2 linked regions of the Polymorphobacter megasporae genome follow. The protein of the gene in region 2 binds, or shares a complex with, the protein of the main gene of each other region. Links are inferred from orthologs where the notes say so. Each region holds a gene or a part of one and is shown on either strand. Other genes may lie near its edges. The genes, in order: KTC28_RS15555 and uvrB.

Evidence for each region.
Region 1: the proteins of uvrB (region 2) and KTC28_RS15555 are in contact, whole or in part, in a crystal structure (PDB 7EGT), measured with the Thermus thermophilus proteins. The link is inferred for Polymorphobacter megasporae from one-to-one orthologs. Residues at the interface, in WP_096411307.1 of Thermus thermophilus: Glu23, Leu25, Arg26, Asp27, Gly28, Glu29, Arg30, Phe31, Arg55, Glu326, Asp327, Phe328, Glu379, Ser382, Gln383, His398, Gly400, Arg401; in WP_096412145.1 of Thermus thermophilus: His654, Arg656, Phe657, Gln666, Asp668, Glu669, Lys680, Arg681, Leu682, Ser683, Lys685, Tyr686, Ala687.

What each region holds. Positions count from the first base shown.
Region 1 is NZ_CP081848.1:3,316,409-3,322,258, forward strand. Bases 1-3,019 are described here. They hold KTC28_RS15555 (ATP-dependent helicase), read left to right. Parts: upstream 1-400; coding sequence 401-2,638; downstream 2,639-3,019. Other genes in these bases: KTC28_RS15550 (EF-hand domain-containing protein), read left to right, coding at 1-258; KTC28_RS15560 (DUF2254 domain-containing protein), read left to right, coding at 2,706-3,019. Also shown: more of KTC28_RS15560, read left to right, coding at 3,020-4,058; KTC28_RS15565 (DUF4142 domain-containing protein), read left to right, coding at 4,163-4,642; tRNA preQ1(34) S-adenosylmethionine ribosyltransferase-isomerase QueA, read right to left, coding at 4,808-5,830; KTC28_RS15575 (peptidylprolyl isomerase), read right to left, coding at 5,845-5,850. UniProt on the Escherichia coli protein: A helicase with DNA-dependent ATPase activity. Unwinds DNA duplexes with 3'-5' polarity. Translocates on single-stranded DNA with 3'-5' polarity. Initiates unwinding more efficiently from a nicked substrate than double-stranded DNA.
Region 2 is NZ_CP081848.1:3,186,755-3,194,787, reverse strand. What follows is about bases 3,074-6,018. They hold uvrB (excinuclease ABC subunit UvrB), read right to left. Parts: upstream 5,678-6,018; coding sequence 3,470-5,677; downstream 3,074-3,469. Other genes in these bases: KTC28_RS14915 (MBL fold metallo-hydrolase), read left to right, coding at 5,826-6,018; KTC28_RS14925 (hypothetical protein), read left to right, coding at 3,074-3,454. Also shown: KTC28_RS14940 (chloride channel protein), read right to left, coding at 1-987; KTC28_RS14935 (DcrB-related protein), read left to right, coding at 1,111-1,566; KTC28_RS23175 (PAAR domain-containing protein), read left to right, coding at 1,567-2,844; more of KTC28_RS14925, read left to right, coding at 2,861-3,073; more of KTC28_RS14915, read left to right, coding at 6,019-6,899; KTC28_RS14910 (metal-dependent hydrolase family protein), read left to right, coding at 7,189-8,033. UniProt on the Escherichia coli protein: The UvrABC repair system catalyzes the recognition and processing of DNA lesions. A damage recognition complex composed of 2 UvrA and 2 UvrB subunits scans DNA for abnormalities.

The sequences.
Region 1 (5,850 bases), 130 kb from region 2 along the record:
GCCGTCGTCGTCGGCATGCCAGTCGCGGCACAGGAAGCTGCCCCCGCATCGGGCCAGCATGAAGGCATGGCGACGCGGTTCGCGGCGATGGACACCGACCACGACGGCAAAGTGAGCAAGGCCGAGTGGCTCGCCGCCGGCCGCCAGGAACGCGGCTTCGACATGATGGACGCCGACCACGACGGCTTTCTGACGATGGACGAGCTCAAGGCCGGTCGCGAGAAGATGCGCGCGATGCGTGAGGCGAAGGGCAACTAGTCCGCCGCCCTGACCGGCCAAGCTTCGGTCCGAACATCGCGCGCGGGCAAGCCGCATCGTGACAAACGCGTCGCCGTTCCCTATGTGTTCAGCGATGCACGCCTCGCCCGCCCCACACTCCCCGGCCCCCGAACCGCCGTACATGGACGGTCTCAACGCGGCGCAGCGCGAGGCAGTGCTGACCACCGAAGGCCCGGTGCTCCTCCTTGCCGGCGCCGGGACCGGCAAGACCCGCGCGCTGACCAGCCGCCTCGCGCACATCATCTACACGCGGCGAGCGTGGCCGTCCGAGATCCTTGCGGTGACCTTCACCAACAAGGCGGCGCGCGAGATGCAGCATCGCATGGGGCTGCTGCTTGGGGGGAGCGCGGAAGGCATGCAGTTCCTCGGCACCTTCCACTCGGTTGCGTCGCGCATGCTGCGACGCAACGCCGGGCTCGTCGGGCTGGAGAGCAACTTCTCGATCCTCGACACCGACGACCAGTTGCGGCTGCTCAAGCAGGTCCTGATCGAGGCGAACGTCGACGACAAGCGCTGGCCGGCGAAGGGGCTGGCGTCGCTGATCGACCGCTGGAAGAACCGCGGCTGGACCCCGGCGCAGGTCCCCGCGACCGAGGAAGGCGGCTACGACAACAGATCGGTCGCGCTGTATGCGCGCTATCAGGAGCGTCTCGTCGCGCTCAACGCGTGCGATTTCGGCGATCTGCTCCTCCACATGCTGACGATTTTCCTCAGCCACCCCGATGTGCTGGCGGAATACCAGCGGCGCTTCAAATACGTCCTCGTCGACGAATATCAGGACACCAATGTCAGCCAGTATCTGTGGCTGCGGCTGCTCGCGCAGGACCGCCGCAACATCTGCTGCGTCGGCGACGACGACCAGTCGATCTATTCGTGGCGCGGTGCCGAGGTCGCCAACATCCTCCGCTTCGAGGTCGACTTTCCCGGCGCGACTGTCATCCGCCTCGAACAGAATTACCGCTCGACCCCGCATATCCTCGGCGCCGCCGGCGGGCTGATCGCCAAGAACTCGGGACGCCTCGGCAAGACTCTGTGGACCGAGCGCAACTCGGGCGACAAGGTCAAGGTCGTCGGCGTCTGGGACGGCCCCGAGGAAGCGCGGCTGACCGGCGACGCGATCGAGCGCCTCCAGCGCGAGGGCGCGTCATTGAACGACATGGCGATCCTCGTCCGCGCCCAGTTCCAGACGCGCGAGTTCGAGGACCGCTTCATCACCACCGGCCTGCCGTACAAGATCGTCGGCGGCTTCCGCTTCTATGAGCGCGCGGAGGTTCGCGACGCGATCGCCTACCTCCGCGTCGTCGTCCAGCCATCGGACGGGCTGGCGTTCGAACGGATCGTCAACACGCCCAAGCGCGGGCTCGGCGACAAGGCGATGCAGTCGCTCCACGCCCACGCCCGCGCGACGAACAAGCCGCTGTCGTCGGCGGCGAACGCGCTGATCGAGACCGACGAACTCACCCCGGCGGCGCGACGCTCGCTGAGCAATTTCATGACCGACCTCAAGCGGTGGCGCGACCAGGTCGACACCCTGCCCCACGCCGAACTCGCGCGGATCGTCCTCGAGGAATCGGGGTATATCGCGATGTACCAGAACCAGCGGACGTCGGAGGCCGATGGGCGGCTCGAGAACCTCCAGGAACTTACCCGCGCGATGGACGAGTTCGAATCAATGACCGCGTTCCTCGAACACGTCAGCCTCGTCATGGAGAACGACAAGGCCGATCACGAGGAGCGCGTCACGATCATGACCCTCCACGCGGCGAAGGGCCTCGAATTCGACCACGTCTTCCTCGTCGGCTGGGAGGAAGGCGTCTTCCCGTCGCAGCGCTCGCTCGACGAGGGCGGCAACGCGTCGTTGGAGGAGGAACGCCGCCTCGCCTATGTCGGCATCACCCGGGCGAAACGCGCCGCCACGATCAGCCACGCCGCCAACCGCCGCATCTACGGCCAATGGACGTCGAGCATCCCGTCGCGCTTCGTCAGCGACCTGCCCGACGACCATATCGACGTGTCGAGCACGATGAGCGGTGGCCCGAGCCTGTGGCGCGCCGCGCTGGGCGGCGGCGACCCCTTCGCCGACGTCACGCGCGGGGCCGGTCGCGGCCCCGGCTGGGCGCGCGCGACGGCGATGGGCGGGGCGAGCGTTCCCGGCCGCGGCGGCCTCCAGATCGAGGCCCGCGCCAGCGCGGTCAGCGTCGGCCAGCCCGGCCGCAAGGACGTCGCCGTTGGTGCCCGCGTGTTCCACTCGAAGTTCGGCTACGGCGCGGTCGCCGCGATCGAGGGCAACAAGCTCGAGATCGAGTTCGAGAAAGCCGGGCGGAAGCGGGTGCTCGATAGCTTTATTGAGTTGGTCTGACGCGGCAACCCGGCCTAACCTGCTGTGATGGATACGTCGCCGCGATGATCGAACGGCCGGAAACAACGTGATCGCGCGACTGCGCCGCATCGCCAGCACGGTTGCCGACAGCTTCTGGATCGTTCCGGCGGTCGTGATCGTCGCCGCGATCGGGCTTGCCGAGGGTCTCGTCGCGGTCGACCGTGCCGGTCTGCTCGCAGGGCTGCTGGTCGACAATCGCTGGCTTTACAACGGCGGCGCGACCGGTGCGCGGACTTTGCTCGGCGCGGTCGCGTCGTCGACTATCGGGGTCGCGGGGACGGTGTTCTCGATCACGATCGCGTCGCTGTCGCTTGCCGCGGGGCAGATGGGTCCGCGGCTGCTGCGCAATTTCGTCCGCGACCGCGGCAACCAGGTAACGCTCGGAGTCTTCCTCGGCACCTTCTCGTACGCGCTGATGGTCCTGCGCAATGTCCGCACCAGCGGCGAGGGCGAATTCATCCCGCATCTGTCGATGAGCGTCGGCATCGCGCTCGCGTTCGTCTGTGTCGGCACGCTCGTCTATTTCGTCGGCCACACCGCGAGCCGGATCAACGTCGACACCGTCATCGATCTCGTCGCGGGCGACCTGACCGCGGCGATCAAACGGCTGACGACGCGCGACCCCGAGCCCGGAACCAGCGCACCGCAGCTTGGTGAGGCCGTCTTCACCGTCCCCGATGCGCGCCGCGGCTATCTCAAGCACCTCGATGCCGACGGGCTCGCCGATTGGGCGGCCAAAAACGCCACGACACTCCAGTTGCTTGTCCGTCCGGGCGACTGCGTCTTCCCCGGGGCGGTGATCGCGTTGATCACTCCGGCGGTCGCAGGCGCCGGTATCGCGATCCGCGCCGCGACCGCGCTCGCCAAGGAACGGGTCAGCGACGAAGACCTCGAATATGCCGTCCGCCAGTTGGTCGAGGTCGCGGTCCGCGCGCTGTCGCCGGGCATCAACGATCCGAATACGGCGATGAGCGTGCTCGACCGCATGGGCGCGGCGCTGTGCGAGCTCGCCCCGCGATACCTCCATAGCGGGCGCTGGAGCCGCGACGGCCGGGTCGTGCTGGTCGTTCCGGCGGTCGACTACGACGGGCTGACCAACGCGATGCTCGACATGATCCGACAGAATGCCGCCAGCAGCATGTCGGTCCTGATCCGGTTCGTCGAGGTGTTGACCGCGGTCGCCGGGTGCGAGCGCGACGCCGGGCGGCTGGCAACGTTGCGCCGCCACGCAGACCTCGCGCTCGGCGACGGCGTCCACACTATCACCACGCCGGCCGACCTCGACGAGCTGCGCCGCCGGCACGCTCGGCTTGTCGCCATGATCGCCGAAGGGCCGGTGTGTCTGGCACGGCTCGACCGGCCCGGATCCGTGAGCGCAAGCGGCGCGGCAAAAGCCTGAAGACCGCGCGCTGCTGCGACAAGTCGTCCCGGTCACTCAGCCGATGCGGCGGAACTCCCCATAGCCGCTACCGTTACATGGGCTATATTCACTGGAGATTTGCTATGCGCCGCCTGAATACTGTCTTGACGATCGCTGGTCTTGGGCTTGCCACTGCCGCTGTCGCAACACCGACCACGGATTTCCTCAGCGACGCGATCAAGGGCGATAACTCCGAGATCAAGCTTGGCGCGATGGCCGAGGAAAAGGGTGGGACGGCAGCGATCAAGGCGTACGGCAAGATGCTCAATGCCGATCACACGGCGCACAAGGCAAAGCTCGTCGCGATCGCCCAGCCGCTCAAGATGTCGATCCCCGACGGCATGACCGCTGGCGCGGACGTCGAATATCTCAAGCTTAAGGTCCTGTCGGGCAATTCGTTCGACAAGGAATTCGCGAGCCACATGGTCAAGGACCACAACGACGATATCACGTCGTACGAGAAGGAAATCGCGCGCAACGATCCCGCGACGGTCAAGCTGGCCAAGGCAACCCTTCCGACGCTGCGCAAGCATCTCCAGACCGCGCAGAAGCTTTCAAGCTGACACGCGACGGACTTTCCGTTGTCCTACAACGTGATGAATTAAATACGGTGCGCGCTCGACTCGCCAACGGGCGGCACCGTGTTTTTCTCATGACTGGATTAAGGGGCAATCAGAGCAGCGCTGCTGAGATATGTTCATCTTGGCGTAGCAGCCAGCTGGACTAGGCTACGGCAGCAGCAGGCTCGCATCCCCATATGAGTAGAACCGGTATTCCTCGGCGACAGCATGGGCATACGCTGCCCGCATCGTCTCGAGCCCCATCAACGCACTGACAAGCATGAACAAAGTCGACTTCGGCAGGTGGAAGTTGGTCAGCAGCCCGTCGACCATCGCGAAGCGGAAACCGGGCGTGATGAAGATGCGCGTGTCGCCGGCCCAAGCGCCGAGCCCGTCGGGCGTCCACGCGCTTTCGAGCAGCCGCGCACTTGTCGTGCCGACCGCGATGATCCGGCCCCCAGCATTGCGCGCCGCGACGATCCGCGCGGTCGTCGCGGCGTCGATGCTTCCCCACTCTGCGTGCATCGCATGGTCGTCGGTGTCGTCCGCCTTGACCGGCAAAAACGTGCCCGCCCCGACGTGAAGGGTGACGGTCTCGCGGGTGACGCCTGCCGCATCGAGCGCTGCGAGCAGATCGGGAGTGAAGTGCAGCCCGGCGGTCGGGGCCGCGACAGCGCCGGGCTTGGTCGCATAGACGGTTTGATAATCGTCGAGATCCTGCGCATCGACCGCGCGCTTCGACGAGATGTACGGTGGGAGCGGCATCTGCCCGGCGGCGGCGAGCGCCTCCTCGAACGGCAGCGCGCTGTCGAAGCGCCAGCGGACCGAGCCATCCTCGCCGCGCGCCTCGACGAGCCCTGACAACCCGCCGCCGAAGTCGATGCGGTCGCCGATCTTGAGGCGCTTGGCGTTCTTGACGAAGCTCCACCAGACCCGGTGATCTTCGCGCTTGTGGAGCGTGACGCGGATCTTGGCGTCGTGCTTCATTCCCGCGAGCTGCGCCGGGATAACGCGGGTGTCGTTGAACACGAGGCAGTCGCCCGCGCGGAGCAACCCCGGCAGGTCGGCGATGCCGCGGTCGCTCAGACCGTCGGGGGTAACGACGAGCAACCGCGCCGCGTCGCGCGGCACGACCGGGCGCAGCGCGATCCGGTCGGCGGGGAGATCGAAGTCGAAATCGGCGACGCGCAATACGGTGTCCTGCGTTACGG
Region 2 (8,033 bases):
TGCACCGAACTTGGCGACGCCGAACCACAACGGCTGGCCGTGCCCCTCCACGAGCATCTTGGTCGCGTCATAGCCGGTGCCCCATGTCAGCCCGCCGCTGACGATCCCGAGCACCGCCACCGCCAGCCCGCACAGCGCTGCGAAGACCACCGGGCGCGACGTCAGCCGCCGCTGCCACCGCTTGTGGCCCGTGGCGAAGCCGAGGACGAGGCGGCTGAACAGCCCCCCGGCGATCCCGCCGACGATCCCCGCCGCCGGAGCCGCGAGCAGCACCGCACGCAGTGCCAACGTCTTATGCATCTCGCCGAAATAGACATAATCCCCGGCGACGCCGAGGCTGACCATCCCGGCGATCATCACCGCGCCCATGACGAGGATCGCGACGCGCTGTTCGTAGGCGGCGGCGAGCTCCTCGATCGCGAAGGCGACCCCCGCCAGCGGCGTGTTGAACGCCGCCGCGACCCCCGCCGCGCCGCCGGCGATATAGACCCCGGCGCTCAGCGGCACGCGCAACACCCGGTGGACCGCGACCATCACCGCTGCGCTCAACTGGACCGTCGGGCCCTCGCGCCCGGCCGACCCGCCCGCGAGCAAAATGCCGAGCGTCAACCCGATCTTCGCTGCCGCCGCGCGGACCGACACGAGCTTCTGGCTCTCGGGCGCATCGGGAACCCGCGCCGCGGCCATCACCTGCGGGATCCCCGACCCCCGCGCCTCGGGCACATACCGCCGCGTCAGCCAGACTACGCCTGCGAACATCGCCGGGGTCAGGAGCAGCGGCGCATACGGCGCGGCGTGGACGATCTGCACGAACCCCGCGCGAGCGAGATCGCCGCCCTTGGCAAAGGCGAGCGCGACCAGCCCGAGCACCACCGCCCCGATGCCAGTCGCCACCCGCCGCCGGACAGTGTCGACGGTGCCGGGCTCGACGGCGAAGGTACGCGTGATGCGGTCACCGAGGCGGGTGAGGAAAAGGGGAGGGGTCATTGCCGCGCGCTTGTCGTCGCGACAAGCGGGGGATGCAAGCGACGGGGTGTGCCATGATGGTGTACGCTGGTCCGCTAGCGGCTTGTCGATTGCATGCGACAGTCGGAGCGGCGATAATCGCGCATGGCCTTGTATAGAATCGATGTCGCCGCCTTCGATGTCCCAGCCGACTGGCGCGACCAGTCGATTACGGCGTTCAGGCTGCCGGCGGCACCAGATGGCGGTGATGCCAGCTTCGTCGTGACCCGCGACGACGGGAAGGGAGTCGACCCGTTTGTCGCTTATTATGACAAGCAGCGGAAAATCTGTGCCGATAGCCTGCCGGATTTCGTCGAATTGAAATCCGAGATGATCAACGTTCAGGAGCGCGACGCGGCGTGGTTCGAGTTTACGTGGTCGAAGGAGACGACGACGCTGAAGCTCAGGCAGATTTACGTCGATTGCGGCCTTTTCGTCCTGATCTTCACACTGACATGCACGCCCCGCGATCAACCGCTGTTCGAACGTCCGTGGCATGCGCTGATGAGCACGATCGTGTTCGATCGCCTCGACACGACTCCCACTTTCCCAGTTCGCTGAATGACGGCGACTGCTCAGGCGGCAGCGCGGATCGAAGATGAGATCGCGCATGGTTTCGGCCTCGCGGCGATGGTCGCGGGGGCGCTCGTTGGTGTCCTGGCGGGTGCCGCGGTCGTCGCGGCGACCGCGGCAACGGGCGGACTGGCGGCGGTCGTTATCGCCGGAGCGGTGGCGGGGGGTGGACTTGCCGGCGGGCAGATAATGTCCGGGCTGTCGACGATCTTCAATTTGCCGGAGCCGACGACCGGCAAGATCGCAACGGGGTCCCCTAACGTCAAAACCAACAAGCGATTTGCCGTTCGCGTGACCGACGATGTTGCCGATGGCTGTAGCGGTGCGCCGATCAATCACCCGCCATGGCCATTTACAATCGCGGTTCAGGAGGGCTCCGCGACCGTCAAGATCAACGGTCTGCCGGCCGCCCGGCTGACATCGAAGCTGACGTGCGGCGCTCATATCAAGACCGGGTCGCCCAATGTCGTGATCGGCGGGGAAACAAAGCGTGCCGGTTTCGTGTTCGATCTCGAAGCCTGGACCAAGACCGGGCTCGAGGTGCTCGGTATGGGTGCCGCCATCGGTGGTGCCCTGTTTGCGGCGGCGGTTGGTGCCGCGGCGTTCGGCGGCTACCTCGCAATCGGCGCCCTCGGCTATGGCGGGATGGAGGGACTCGGCAAGATCGGCGATGCCCTCGGGCCGGGATATCGCGATCTGCTGCAAGGCGTCGCCGGAATGGGCCTCATCGTCGCCAGCCCGAAGCTGGCGGGCGAGGGACAGACGATCGGCGACCGTGCGAGAATCACCAAGCTATCGAATGAGGGCAAGATCGACGAGGCGCGCGCCATCCTACAACGCCATGTCGATGCCGGGAATTCGAAAGCGGTCGTCGACCGGCTCGATGTTTCGTCACCGCGCGACGGCGGCCATCTTTGGTCGGGAAATGGTGACGCGGCCAAAGCATATGCGACCGCTCACGGCGGGGTTACGTTGGAGGGAACACCGGGCGGTCGTGTAATCGACGGCTGGTCAGACCTGAACACCAAGATGCCTTGGACGAGCGGCGGCAAGGAAGTCTGGGGCGGCGTCTCGGAAAATTATGCGAAGGGATTGTCGGGCGACGTCACCGCGGTGCAGACCCCGACCAAGGCGGCGGTAGGCGGCGGCGATATTTTCAAGGAATACGAATGGCCCGAGGTCCAAAAGGGGTTGGCGAGCGGCAGGATCACCGACTTTAAGGTCGATCCCACTCTCCCCGAACCGCCGCCGCGGACCGGTCCATGAGAAAGGCGATACAGCGATGACCATGGACCGGTTTCAGCGCCAATATGCGGCGCAGGGGCGCGAAAAAGCCGACGGCTATTCCCCCGCCGATTTCGCCGAGATGACGGATGCGGAGCGCGTGACTGCGCGCGACATGATGTTGAAACGCTCCCTTGCCGGGGACACGGTCGACCTGATGGGCCTCCGCTACGTTGGCGATGCCGGCACGGTCGCTGCCCTGCGGCAGGCCGCGTCGCGGGTCGCCTCGTTCGACTGGCGGTGGGATGTGATCCGGCACGAGGTCTTGTTCGATCTGACGCAGGACAAGGCCTATCTTTTCGACCTTGCGACGTATCTCGACGGACGTGATGGGCGTGCGCAGGAAGGGGCGGCCAACGCCCTGGCATGGCGGGTCCTGCCGCGCGACGCCGAGCCGTTCCTCGTCGATCGGATGTGCGATGGTCGTCACGAGGGCGCGATGCTCGGGTTGATGCAGGCATGGCTGGGTTTGCGCGCCGCAGCAGTCTGCGATCCGATGTGCTTTCAGCGACATCTTCCGCTGATCCGGGCGGTAACCGGCGCCGCACCGGCCCGCCGCCGTCAACTGCTCGCGGCTGAACTCACAGTCTGACGGCCTGGCCGTGCGCTAACGCCCGCCCTGCCGCCGCGCACCTCGCGCAGCCTTCGCCTTCGCAAACCGCGTCGTCCGTGTCCCCGGCGCTCCTCCCACCGCGCGGCCCTTCACCGGAGCGACCTTCGCCCCGGTGCTCGGCAGCCCGAGGTCGTCCGCTTCCAGTCGTCGGATCTGATCGCGCACGGCAGCGGCGATCTCGAAGTCGAGGTTGGCGGCGGCGGTTTGCATCTGCTTTTCGAGGTCGGCGATGTACGCCTTGAGGTTGTGGCCGACGAGGTTCGGGGTCTCGTCGTCGCCGGTGTCGACCACCACGCCGTCGCGCATCGACACGTCGGCGAGGACGTCGGAGATGTTGCGCTTGATCGTCGTCGGGGTGATGCCGTGTTCGAGGTTGTAGCTTTCCTGGCGTGACCGGCGGCGGTCGGTTTCGGCCATCGCGCGCTCCATGCTGCCGGTGATCCGGTCGGCGTAGAGGATGACGCGGCCCTCGACGTTGCGCGCGGCGCGGCCGATCGTCTGGATCAGCGAAGTCTCCGAGCGGAGGAACCCTTCCTTGTCGGCGTCGAGGATCGCGACGAGGCCGCACTCAGGAATATCAAGGCCTTCGCGCAACAGGTTGATGCCGACCAGCACGTCATAGACCCCGAGGCGCAGATCGCGGATCAGCTCGATGCGCTCCAGCGTCTCGACGTCGCTGTGCATGTAGCGGACGCGCAGGCCGGCTTCGTGCATGAACTCGGTGAGGTCTTCGGCCATCCGCTTGGTCAGCGTCGTGACGAGGGTGCGGTAGCCGTTCGCCGCGACCTTGCGCGCCTCCGATATGCAGTCCTCGACCTGGTCCTCGACCGGCTTGATCTCGATCGGCGGGTCGATCAGCCCGGTCGGGCGGATGACCTGCTCGACGAAGACGCCGCCGGTCGCCTCCATCTCCCACTTGCCGGGGGTCGCCGAGACGAACACCGTCTGCGGGCGCATCGCCTCCCATTCCTCGAAGCGCAAGGGTCGGTTGTCGATGCACGACGGCAGGCGGAAGCCGTATTCGGCGAGGGTCAGCTTCCGCCGATGGTCGCCGCGCGACATGCCGCCGATCTGCGGCACGGTGACGTGGCTCTCGTCGACGAACAGCAGGGCGTTTTCGGGGAGATATTCGAACAAGGTCGGGGGCGGCTCGCCGGGGAGGCGGCCCGTCAGGAAGCGGCTGTAGTTCTCGATGCCGGCGCAGCTGCCGGTCGCGGCGATCATCTCGAGATCGAAGTTCGTCCGTTGCTCCAAGCGCTGCGCCTCGAGCAACTTGCCCTCGATGTGCATCTCCTTGAGGCGCTCGGTGAGCTCGTGCTTGATCGCCTCTGACGCTTGCTTGAGCGTCGGGCCGGGCGTGACGTAATGCGAGTTGGCGTAGACCTTGATCGAAATCAGGTCAGCGACCTTCTGCCCCGTCAGCGGGTCGAATTCGGTGATCGTCTCGATCTCGTCGCCGAAGAAGACGATCCGCCATGCGCTGTCCTCATAGTGCGACGGGAACAGCTCGACCGTGTCCCCCCGCACGCGAAAATTGCCGCGCGCGAACGCCTGGTCGTTGCGCTTGTACTGGAGCGCGACGAGTTTGCGGATGATCTCTCCGCGGTCGGCGGTCATGCCCTTTTTCAGGCTGAAGGTCATCGCCGAGTACGTCTCGACCGAGCCGATGCCGTACAGGCACGACACCGAGGCGACGATGATGACGTCGTCGCGTTCGAGCAGCGACCGCGTCGCCGAGTGGCGCATCCGGTCGATCGCCTCGTTCACCGAGGACTCCTTCTCGATGTACGTGTCGGAGCGCGGGACATACGCCTCGGGCTGGTAATAGTCATAGTAACTGACGAAATATTCGACGGCATTGTCCGGGAAGAACGATTTGAATTCGCCGTACAGCTGCGCCGCGAGGATCTTGTTCGGCGCGAGGACGAGGGCCGGGCGCTGGACCGCCTCGATCACCTTCGCCGCGGTGAAGGTCTTGCCCGATCCGGTGACGCCGAGCAGCACCTGGTCGCGGTCGCCGGCGTTGGCCTGGGTGACGAGCTCCGCGATCGCCGCCGGCTGGTCGCCTGCTGCCATGTAATCGGTGACGAGGCGGAACGCCTTGCCACCCTCCGACTTCTCGGGCCGCGCCGGGCGGTGGGGGACGAACGCGCCGTTGCTTTCGGGTTCGGCGAGCGAGGTGCGGATCTGGATGGCAGCCATGTCGGGCAATATGGGGCAGGGTCGCGTTTCGTTCCAGTGGGTGCGGCAGTGACTTGCCGAGGTTGTTGATCGGCCCCGGGCAGGTCGAGACGCTTTCCCGACGCGCAGCGATCTGGCAGCGTGGCGTTCCGTGATATTGGAGGCCGTCGTGGATCTGGATCGCCGCTCACTCCTCGCTATCGGTGGAGCCTTTCTGGCGTTGCCGGGCGCGGCGCTCTCGGCTGCACCGCTCCTCGCCGTCCCGTCGGTCGACCGGCTCAAGCTGACGGTCCTGATCGACAGCACGACCAGCGTCTTCGGCGCAGCGTTCTCGCGGCCCGATATCGACGTCGTCCCGCCGCCGATCACCAAGGACTATCACACCGCCTTTGCCGGGCAGTGGGGCTATTCGCTGCTGGCGACGTCGTCCGCTGCGGGTACGGCGCGGACGACACTGATCGACTTCGGCTACACCCCGGCCGCGCTGCTCAACAATATGGCGCTGCTCGGCATCGCGCCCGAGACGATCGATGCGATGGTGCTGAGCCACGGTCACTACGACCATTTCGGCGGGCTCGACGGCTTGCTCGCGACCGGCAAGGTGCGGCGGGGGACGCCGTTATACGTCGGTGGCGAGGAGGCGTTCTGCGCGCGGATTCGCGGGACCGACGCCGATGGCTCGTCGTTCGGGGCGATAGACCGCCCGGCGATCCTCCGCGCTGGCGTCGATCTCGTCGTTTCGGGCGACCCGCGGATCGTCGCCGGGCAGGGCTTCACGACCGGCCGCATCCCCTTCGTCTCATCGGAGCATCCGCGCGTGCCGAGCGGGATGCTCCCCGGGCAGAACTGCGCGCGCGACCTGCTCGATCCGGCCAAGCGCGACAAGGCCTTCGTCGTCGACGATGCCGAGCACGAACTCGGCACGGCGTATAATGTCGCCGGACGCGGGCTGGTCGTGATCGGCTCGTGCAGCCACCGCGGCATCATCAACACCGTCCGCCGCGCGCAAGCGGTGTCGGGGATCGACAAGGTCCACGCGATCGTCGGCGGCTTCCACCTCGTCCCGCCGCAGACCCGCGAGCAGGCGTTCGAGACGCTGGCGTTGATGCAGGCGATCAACCCGGACTATATCATCCCCGGCCACTGCACCGGCGAGACGTTCATCGCGGCAGCCCTCGCCGCGATGCCGAATAAGGTGATCCAGTCGATCGTCGGGTCGAGCTATATCTTCAAGGCGGCCTGATCGAGATCCGGACGAGGTTCGTGGAAAGCCCCGAACCGTAGAAGACAGCTTCTCGATTAAGCTGAGCGATCGATCGGCCAAATCCGCCCAATTGCAGACGGTCCCGATCGTCTATCGGTCGATACTGCTTGGCATCACGTGCTTGCTTCGACAGCATGCGTCTAAGAAAGGGGACGAGGCGATGATCCGAAGGTGTCTGGCCGCTCTGATGGGGCTCGCGTTGCCCCTGTCGGCGCACGCAACATTGCCTCAAGCGTCGGCGACAGTAGTCGTGGTCAAAGCCGCGCGCATGCTCGACGTAGCGGCCGGCAACTACGTTCCAAATGCGGTGATCGTGATCACCGACGGGCTGATAACCGCCTCGGGCAGCGCGCTTGCGGTCCCGGTCGGTGCGCAGGTGATTGATCTCGGCGATGAGACCCTGCTGCCCGGATTGATCGATGCGCACACCCATCTGATGGCCCGAATGGGTGATGGTGCCGACTCGTATGTCCAAACGCTCGCCACTGAATCGTTGGCTCGCCGCGCGCTCGACGGCGCGGCCGATGCGAAGGCAACACTCCTTGCCGGCTTCACGGCCGTGCGTGATGTCGAGAGCGAGGGCAGCGGCTATGCCGATCTCGATCTGCGTGATGCGATCGAGGCCGGATTGGTTGAGGGCCCCCGCATGCAGGGCGCCTCGCGTGGCATCGCGATGATCGGCCAATATTTCCCCTTCGGTGTCGCCTGGGACCAGCCGGAATTTCCGGTGGGCGCGCAGCTGGTTAGCGGCGTCGACGAAGCGCGCCGGGCGGCACGCGAGCAGATCGGTCATGGCGCAGACCTGTTAAAGGTCTACGCCGATTGGAAGGAGCCGACGTTGTCGGTCGAGGAGCTGCGCGCGGTCGTCGATGAGGCGCATCGCTTTCATTGTAAGGTCGCAGCCCATGCCACGACCACGCAGGGCATCGCCAACGCGCTCGCCGCTGGCGTCGACTCGATTGAGCACGGCGATCACCTCACGCCTGTGCTCCTTGCTGAGATGAAGGCCAAGGGCGTCACGTGGGTCACGACTAAGGGCGTCGTGTGGGAGGAAATGCGCAAGGCGCATTCTCCCGCGGTGCAGGCAAAGATCGACGCCTTCGTCGCGATGGT